DNA from 4 places in the Aminobacter sp. BA135 genome. Region 3 is predicted to be linked to each of the others. Evidence: predicted binding sites of a transcription regulator. Region 3 holds the regulator's gene; each other region holds the start of a gene.
The links. The regulator PhoB, encoded in region 3, activates phosphate uptake and scavenging genes when phosphate is short. The targets are predictions, from matches to a motif close to TGTCATNNANCTGTCAT.

Region 1: SLT36_RS18065 (DUF1868 domain-containing protein) is a predicted target of PhoB. The motif match lies at 768-784, and genes of this name have one in related genera.
Region 2: SLT36_RS16655 (bifunctional 2',3'-cyclic-nucleotide 2'-phosphodiesterase/3'-nucleotidase) is a predicted target of PhoB. The motif match lies at 640-656, and genes of this name have one in related genera.
Region 4: SLT36_RS00305 (PhoX family protein) is a predicted target of PhoB. The motif match lies at 958-974, and genes of this name have one in related genera.

Annotation. Positions count from the first base shown of each region.
Region 1 covers NZ_CP139572.1:3,706,545-3,708,745, reverse strand. Annotated here, with positions in the region: gene minD (septum site-determining protein MinD) at 1-323, shown strand, start outside; gene minE (cell division topological specificity factor MinE) at 320-589, shown strand; gene SLT36_RS18065 (DUF1868 domain-containing protein) at 830-1,585, shown strand; gene SLT36_RS18060 (lysophospholipase) at 1,652-2,201, opposite strand, start outside.
Region 2 covers NZ_CP139572.1:3,426,121-3,428,321, reverse strand. Annotated here, with positions in the region: gene SLT36_RS16660 (Lrp/AsnC family transcriptional regulator) at 104-577, shown strand; gene SLT36_RS16655 (bifunctional 2',3'-cyclic-nucleotide 2'-phosphodiesterase/3'-nucleotidase) at 749-2,201, shown strand, end outside.
Region 3 covers NZ_CP139572.1:1,467,025-1,469,225, reverse strand. Annotated here, with positions in the region: gene SLT36_RS07200 (ROK family protein) at 1-522, shown strand, start outside; gene phoB (phosphate regulon transcriptional regulator PhoB) at 549-1,238, opposite strand; gene phoU (phosphate signaling complex protein PhoU) at 1,337-2,041, opposite strand; gene pstB (phosphate ABC transporter ATP-binding protein PstB) at 2,080-2,201, opposite strand, start outside.
Region 4 covers NZ_CP139572.1:63,522-65,722, forward strand. Annotated here, with positions in the region: gene SLT36_RS00305 (PhoX family protein) at 1-897, opposite strand, end outside; gene SLT36_RS00310 (phosphatase PAP2 family protein) at 1,149-1,832, shown strand; gene SLT36_RS00315 (helix-turn-helix domain-containing protein) at 1,922-2,164, shown strand.

The sequences.
Region 1 (2,201 bases), 2.2 Mb from region 3:
AGGCCGAGAAGGGTGAGCGCGTCACCAAGCACGTGCTGGTAACCCGCTACGACGCCGGCCGCGCGGCCCGCGGTGAGATGCTGTCGATCGACGACGTGCTGGAAATCCTGTCGGTGCCGCTGCTCGGCATCATTCCGGAAAGCCAGGGCGTGTTGCGCGCCTCCAATGTCGGCTCGCCGGTGACGCTGAACGAGCCGACCAATGCCGCTGCGCGCGCCTATGCCGACGCTGCCAAGCGCCTTGAGGGCGAGGACGTACCGATGGTCACGCCGGTCGAGAAGAAAGGTCTCCTTAACCGTCTTCTGGGAAGGAGAGTGGCATGAAACTGCTCGACTTCTTCAAGCGTGGCGGCAGTGCACCGGTGGCGCGCGAGCGTCTGCAGGTGCTGCTCGCCTATGAACGCAACAACCGCAACCAGCCCGATCTCGTCGCAGTGCTGCGCGAGGAGATCATCGCGGTCATCGCCAAGCACGTCCAGGTCAACCAGGACGACGTCAAGATCACCATGGATCGCGGCGCCACCACCTCGACACTGGAAATCGACATCCATATCCCCAACGCCGGCATCAAGGCCGCGGCGGCGATCTGAGCGTAGACCCAGGCTGGCTGGGCGATCCGTTGAGAGGCCGCCGGTGTGCAGGATGTCGTGCCTGCCACGCCGGCGATGGCCTGAGAGGTCGTGGCGGCAGCACCCGCATCGACGATCCCGATGGTGCGGGCAGCTTCAGGCTGCGGCTTCGTGAACTCGCAACCCCGTATCTCGTGGTTGTCATGCGGCGGTCGCTGAGGGGCGTTAGGGCAGGCGGACCTCGAACGATGGACCGCAACGATGCCCGCAGATGCTCTCTCTCCCGACCTGCTCGCTTATTCCAGTGGACACAACACGACCCAGCCGCCGCATCTCGGCACGCGCTATCTACGCGCTGGTGGCTTCCTGCCTGAGCCCGGCAACACCATCGTCTGCCATGTCTCGAAGGGCTCGCCGACGCTGGAAGGTCTGGTCGAGGCTCGCGAGAAATTCCTCGCCATGCCCGAGGCGAGGCACTTCGTCTTCACTCCCATCACCAGCCTGCACATGACGCTGTTCCAGGGCGTCATCGAGTACCGTCGCAAGCCGGGATTCTGGCCGGATGGCGTGGCGCTCGACGCGTCGATCGAGGAGTTGACCGAGATTATGGCCGGGCGGCTGGAGACGCTGCCGGTCTTGGAGCCGTTCCAGGTCGAGGTGACACATGCGCGGCCCTCCGGCCTTCTGGTTGACGGTGCCCGGGAACGCGACCGCAGGGCAATGCGCCAATGGCGCGACGTGCTCGCCGACCTGCTCGGCTACCGCCATCCCGATCATGACGACTACCCGTTCCACATCACCTTCGCCTACGCCATCGACTGGCTCGACGACGACGCCTTGCCGCGCTGGCAGGAGATGCTGGGCGAAGTGGCCGGCGACATCAGGCGCAAGATGCCGATCCTCGAACTCGACCCGCCGGCGTTCTGCTCGTTCGAGGACATGAACCACTTCTGCGAGTTGCTGGTGCTTGGCGGCCTTGGGCGGAAATTGCGGAGGTGGGAGGCACTCGGCAGCTGAATGAATGGATCGCGGCGAGCGTCGCGATCCCGGTGACGACCTGTCCGCCGCCCAGCGCTGGGGCGCCTAAAGGCGCGTGTCGATCCAACTGGTTATGTCGGCAATGGTGTCTTCCTTGCCGATGTCGTTGAGCAGATCGTGATAATGGCCCTCATAGAGCTTCAGCGTCTTGTCCCGGGAGCCGGCGGTTTCGAAGAAGTATTCGCTGCCATGGCAGACGGTGGCCTTGTCGGAGGTGCCGTGCATGATCAGCACCGGCAGGGTGATCATGGGGAACTCCTCACGCAGCCTTTCGTCGGCGCGGACGAGCGCTGCGACGGTCAGCGCCGGCTGAACCTCATGGGCGATCAGCGGGTCGCTGTTGAGAGCTGCCACCGCATCCGGATCGCGGGAAAAATCCTCGTTCTTGAGCTTAAGCACCGGCAGGCGCGGGGCGACGTGGCTGAGCCCCTTGATCGCAGCGAGCGCGAATCCGGGCGCCGGCACCTGGAAGGCAAAACTCTCGCAGATGAAGCCGGCAAGCTCCGACTGGTTTTCGAGCGTGTAAGTGGCCGAGACCACGCCGCCGGCGCTGTGGCCGAGCAGGAACAGCGGTAGGCCGGGATATCGCGACTTG
Region 2 (2,201 bases), 2.0 Mb from region 3:
ATCACGAATCGTTCCGAATATGTTTGCGAAAACGGTTGCGCTACCATGGGTTGTTCGGTAATTTTTGCGCATATCCTCTGTATTATCGAAGGAAATTCGAAGAATGCCGTTGGACAGGATCGATATCGCCATTCTGGACGCGCTGCAGAAGGATGGGCGGATGCCCAATGCGGCATTGGCCGAAAAGATCGGGCTGTCGCAATCGGCCTGCTCGCGCCGGCTCGACAACCTGGAGAAATCGGGCATCATCAGCGGCTACCACGCCCGGCTTTCGAATGTCGCGCTTGGTCACCAGATGACCGTCATCGTGCATATCTCGCTGTCGGGCCAGTTCGAGAAGACGCTTTCGGACTTCGAGGTCGCGGTGAAGCGCTGCCCCAACGTCCTGTCCTGCCATCTCATGTCGGGCGAATACGACTACATCCTGCGCATTGCCGCCCGTGATCTGCCCGACTACGAGCGCATCCACAAGGAATGGCTGTCGGCGATGCCGCACGTCACCAAGATCAATTCGTCCTTCGCCCTGCGCGAGATCGTCGACCGCACCGTGATGGGGATCAGGCCTGACCTGGTCTGACGCAGGAACAAGACAGCCTGCGATCGCCAGCATCGCGCTGGACCAATCCATTCTCTGAGTGATGTCGCGAGGCTGTCATGCGAGTCGGCTGGACTCGCGTGAATTTTGGCGCGAAATTTGATCTTTGGGACGCCGGCTAAATACTGTCAGTTCATTTCCTGGAGAATGAAAATGTCCAACGTGAATCAACCTGTTTCTCGTCGTTCTTTCCTGGCGGGATCGGCTGCGGCGGGTGCACTGGTTATGCTCCATCCATTTTCGGCCCGCGCGCAGGCCAACCAGGCGCATCTGCGTATCATGGAAACCACCGACCTGCATGTCCACGTGTTTCCCTACGACTATTATGCCGACAAGCCGAACGACACGATGGGCGTTGCCCGCACCGCCTCGATCATCGACGCCATCCGCACTGAAGCCACCAACTCGATCCTGGTCGACAATGGCGACTTCCTGCAGGGCAATCCGATGGGCGACTACATGGCCTATCAGCGCGGCATGAAGGATGGCGACGTCCACCCGATCATCAAGGCAATGAACACGCTGGGCTATGATTGCTCGACGCTGGGCAATCACGAGTTCAACTACGGCCTCGACTACATGTTCAAGGTGCTGGCCGGCGCGAACTTCCCCGTCGTCTGCTCCAACCTGACAAAGGGCGCGCTCGCCGCAGACGCGACCAAGGACGAATTGTTCCTCAAGCCTTACGTGATCCTCGACAGGAAAGTGAAGGATGGCTCGGGTGCGGAGCATCCGATCCGCATCGGCCTGATCGGCTTCGTGCCACCCCAAGTGATGACTTGGGATTCGCGCCACCTGCACGGCAAGGCGATGACCCGCGACATCGTCAAGGCTGCCCAAGCCTGGGTGCCCGAGATCCGCGAGCAGGGCGCCGACATCGTCATTGCGCTCTCGCATTCCGGCATGGGCACGCCGCAGGCAGCCGAAAATCTTGAAAACGCCTCCATCCTGCTGGCCGGCGTCGATGGCATCGACGCGATCGTCACCGGTCACAGCCATCTCGACTTTCCCGGGCCGAAATTCGACAAGGTCGAAGGTCTCGACAACGCCAAGGGTACGATCAACGGCAAGCCGGGCGTGATGGGTGGCTTCTGGGGCTCGCATCTTGGCCTGATCGACCTTTTGCTGGAACGCGACGGCAACAGCTGGAAGGTGGTCAGCTCGACCAGCGAGGCGCGTCCGATCTCCAAGCGTGTCGACAAGAAGGTGGTTCCGACGGTCGAGAGCAAGGCCGCGGTCGAGGCTGCCGCGAAGGAGGAGCATGAGGAGACGCTCGCCTATGTGCGCACGCCCGTCGGCAAGACGTCGGCGCCGCTCTATTCCTATTTCGCGCTGGTTGCCGACGATCCTTCGGTCCAGATCGTGAGCCAGGCGCAGATCTGGTACATCAAGGACATGCTCAAGGACACCGAGCACAAGGACCTGCCGGTGCTCTCGGCTGCGGCACCCTTCAAGTCGGGCGGGCGTGGCGGACCGGATTACTACACCGACGTTCCGGCCGGCGCCGTGGCGATCAAGAACGTCGCCGACCTCTATCTCTATCCCAACACGGTGCAGGCGGTTGCGGTGACCGGCGCTCAGGTCAGGGAGTGGCTGGAAATGTCGG
Region 3 (2,201 bases):
TCGGGTGCCGAGTTCGGCCACATGATCCACCGCCCGGACGGCGCGCTTTGCCGCTGCGGCCGCCGCGGCTGCATCGAGGCCTATGCCGGCAACTACGCCATCTGGCGCAACGCAAGGGTTGGCGACGAGAATGCCGAGCCGCTGGCCGACCTGTCCGACGACGACATCAGGGCCGTGGCCGATGCGGCACGTGACCATGATGGCCCCGAACGTGAGGCCTTCCGCAAGGCCGGCGAAGCTATCGGCTTTGGTCTCGGCTCGATGTTTGCGCTGTTCGACCCCGCCCCCCTCGCCTTCGTCGGCGTCGGCGCAACCGCCTTCGACATCATGGAGCCACATGTGCGCGCGGCCATCGCCAAGACGGCGGGCGGGCTGCACTCGAAGGCGATCTCCTTCGACACCGAGCCCAACGAGGTTCCACTCAAACGCGAGGGCGCGATGATGCGCGCGCTGCTTGCCGTTGATCAGGAGATCTTTGCCGCAGGCACGGCTCCACGCCGTGCCGGTGCCGACGTCGCCTAGCTGAGCGGAAAAGAGCCCGAAGCGGCTCAGTCCTCGCGGATGGCGTAGCCGGCACCGCGGATGGTCCGGATCACGTCAGGCATGCGGCCGTTGTTGACCGCCTTGCGCAGGCGCCCGACATGCACGTCAACGGTGCGCTCGTCGATATAGATCGTCTCGCCCCAGACATTGTCGAGCAGCTGGCTGCGCGAGAACACGCGGCCCGGGTGCCGCATCATGAATTCGAGCAAGCGGAATTCGGTCGGCCCGAGCTTGATCTCGCTCTTCTTGCGGTAGACGCGGTGCGACTCGCGGTCGAGCATGATGTCGCCGACCTTGAGCACCGAGGACAGCACCTCGGGTTTGGCCCGGCGCAGCAGCGCCTTGACGCGCGCCATGAATTCCGGCGTCGAGAACGGCTTGACCAGATAGTCGTCGGCACCGGTCGAAAGGCCACGCACCCTGTCGCTTTCCTCGCCCCGCGCCGTCAGCATGATGATCGGCAGGCGTTCGGTGTCGGGACGCATCCTGAGCCGACGGCACAGTTCGATACCCGACAGCGCCGGCACCATCCAGTCGAGCACCAGCAGGTCGGGCACGTTTTCCTGGAGCCGGATCTCGGCCTCGTCGCCACGCGTGACGACCTCGACCTGATAACCTTCGGATTCGAGATTGTAGCGAAGCAGCACGCCCAGCGGCTCTTCGTCTTCGACGACCATGACCTTGGGAGCGATCATTGGCTATACCTTGTCCTTGCGGATGGCCGCTTCTGGACCATGCGCTGATTTAACCTATGCAGCGCCCCCGCGCCAAACGCATGCGGTTGCGGAAATGCTCAGGCCGGAACCGTCGTCGTGGTCTCGTCGACCTTGGGCCGGTTCAGCGGCAGCTGCGTACCCGTCACGACGAAATAGGCGTTCTCGGCGATGTTGGTGACATGGTCGCCGATGCGCTCGAGGTTCTTGGCGCAGAACAGCAGATGCGTGCAGGCCGTGATGTTGCGCGGATCTTCCATCATGTAGGTCAGGAGTTCGCGGAACACGGCGGTGTACTGGATGTCGATCTTCTGGTCGTCGGCGCGCAGATCCTTCAGGCCCTCGGCCTGGCGCGCGACATAGAGATCGACGACGCCGCGAACCTGGCCGAGCACCAGCTGCGCCATCGCATCGATCGAATGCGAGAGATTGCGCGGGGTCGGCGACTGGCCGACGGCGCCGACGCGCTTGGCAATGTTCTTGGCGAGGTCGCCGATGCGCTCGAGGTCACCCGCCATGCGGATGGCACCGACCACGGCGCGCAAATCCTGCGCCATCGGCTGGCGCTTGGCGATCAGCGTGATCGCCGAATTGTCGAGATCGCGCTGCTTGGCGTCCATGATCGTATCGTCGGCAACGACGTTCTGCGCCAGTGCCTGGTCGGACGTGAGAAGCGCGCGGATGGCGCCGGCCACCATTGCGCCGGAAAGATCGCCCATGTCGCGGATGAGCTGGTCGACGTGCTGAAGTTCTTCGTCGAAGGACCGGACTGTATGTTCGCCCATGATTTCTTCCTCGTATCGTGTGCCGCGACGAAACCCACTCAGCCGAAGCGGCCGGTGATGTAGTCCTGCGTCCGCTTGTCGTCGGGGTTGGTGAACATCTTGTCGGTCGGGCCTTCCTCGACGAGATAGCCGAGGTGGAACATCGCCGTGCGCTGCGACA
Region 4 (2,201 bases), 1.4 Mb from region 3:
CCACTCATAGGTGCCCTCAGGCACGCCGAGACGCTTGTAGTTGGCGGCCTCCGGATGATCGGCCGGCAGCTCGCCGCCGAAATAACCGTGGAAGTTTTCCTCAGCCATGATGTAGGTGCCCCAGGGCGTGACGCCGCCGGCGCAATTGTTGAGCGTGCCGTACACCTTGGTACCTGATGCATCGGCATTGGTCTTCAGGCGATCATGGCCGGCGGCCGGGCCGGTCAGCTGCATCTCGGTGGTCGACGTGATGCGGCGGTTGAGCTTGCCGTCGCGGACCGGATGCCACTTGCCCGCTTCCTTGCGGATCTCGACGATGGTGCCGCCATGGGCCGCCATCTCGATGTCGACGCGCTTCTGGTCGGCTGGCGCGACCTCGATCTTGCCCTCGACGATCTTGACGATGCCGGGGAACATCAGGTGCTCGTTGGTGTATTCGTGGTTGACCACCAGCAGGCCGTGCTCGGACGAGCCTTCGAGGGCGATATAGCCAACATAATCGTTGTTGTAGCCGAACTGCTTGGCCTGGGCTTCCGCCGACTGGTTGGTCGGATCGAATTCGGGCGCGTCGGCGAAGATCGGATCACCCCAGCGCAAAAGTATGTCGGCGTCGTAGCCTGACGCGACATGATGCTTGTCGTCGATGCCGGCTTCGATCTCGTCGAAGGCGAAGGCCGACGCAGAGGCGGCGCGGGCATCGTCGGCGAGCAGGATGGCGATCGGGCTGACTGTCGCGGCGATGGCCGAGACGGCGAGCGAGCCCTGAAGGAAGCTGCGGCGGGAGAAGCGCTTGGCGATGATGTCGCCCATGGTGCGGTTGTCGGTCGGGTTGTGACCGGGACCGTCATTCTCCTCGAGCATCGAGGTGCGGAATTTCTGATCATGGGGCTGGTTCATGGCGTCGACCTCTGGCTGGGTGTTCGGCTTGGGGTTCGCCGAGACCGCTAGTTGCCGTGCATAACAACAGCATGACAGATTGGCCGAAAATCCACAGCACCCAAAAGCGTGACCTGAGCGCTCACGCGAGTTGGTTTGCTGCGACCTTTTGCATACATGCCTTTTCTTTGGGAAAGCCATCCCCACCTGTTGCGAATGGGTCGGGAAGCGGCCATCCCAAGGGCGGAACAGCCCCGAGACACGGCAGGACGATGCACGACAGATTGTGGAACAGGATCGAGTTTTCGCTTTTGGCGGCGGGCATCATCATTGCCGGCGGCCTGTGGGGCTTCGTCGAACTGTCCGAGATCGCCCGTGAGGCGCCGCGCAGCTTCGACACCGACATCCTGCTGCTCTTCCGCGCGGCAGGCAACACAGCCGACCCCATCGGCCCGTCATGGGTGGAAGAGGCGATGCGCGACATCACCGCACTCGGCAGCGCTTCGGTGCTGATCTACATCACCGCCATCAGCATCATCTATCTCGGCATGTCCAGGCGCTGGGGACCGGCGCTGTTCGTGTTCGTCTCGGTCGCCGGCGGCCAGGTGCTGTCGAGCCTGCTCAAGCTCGGCATCGACCGCCCAAGGCCCGACCTCGTGCCGCATCTGGCGCAGGTGCACACGATGAGTTTTCCGAGCGGCCACGCGATGCTGTCGGCGGTCACCTATCTGACGCTGGGGGCGCTGCTGGCACGCTTCCTGCCCGGGCGGGCGGCGACGATCTTCGTCTTTTCCATCGCCATCCTGACCACGCTCATGGTCGGCATCAGCCGCGTCTATCTCGGCGTGCATTGGCCTTCGGACGTGCTAGCGGGCTGGTGCGCGGGCTTTGCCTGGGCGACTTTGTGCTGGCTGATCAGCCGCCGCTTCATGCGGCCGGCCGAGGCCGATGAATGATATGGGTCTCAGGCATCAATAATGATGCTTGAAACATCATCATGAATGTATGATACATTCGTGATGCGGATTGAGACGGGACCACCTCAGTGATCACAGCCGCACAGATGCGCGCCGCAAGAGCGCTGGCAGGTATCGACCAGAAGACGCTCGCCGAAATGGCCGGTGTCTCGGTGCCGACGATCCAGCGCATGGAAGCAAGCGAGGGCGTGGTGCGTGGCGTGGTCGATACGCTGACCAAGGTCATCCAGGCGATCGAAGATGCCGGGGTGGAACTGATCGGCGAGAGCGAGACCGGCGGTCGGGGCGTGCGCCTGAAGAAGAAGGCGTGAAGCTTCCGGCAATCCGCATGATGTAGTCGCGACGGCG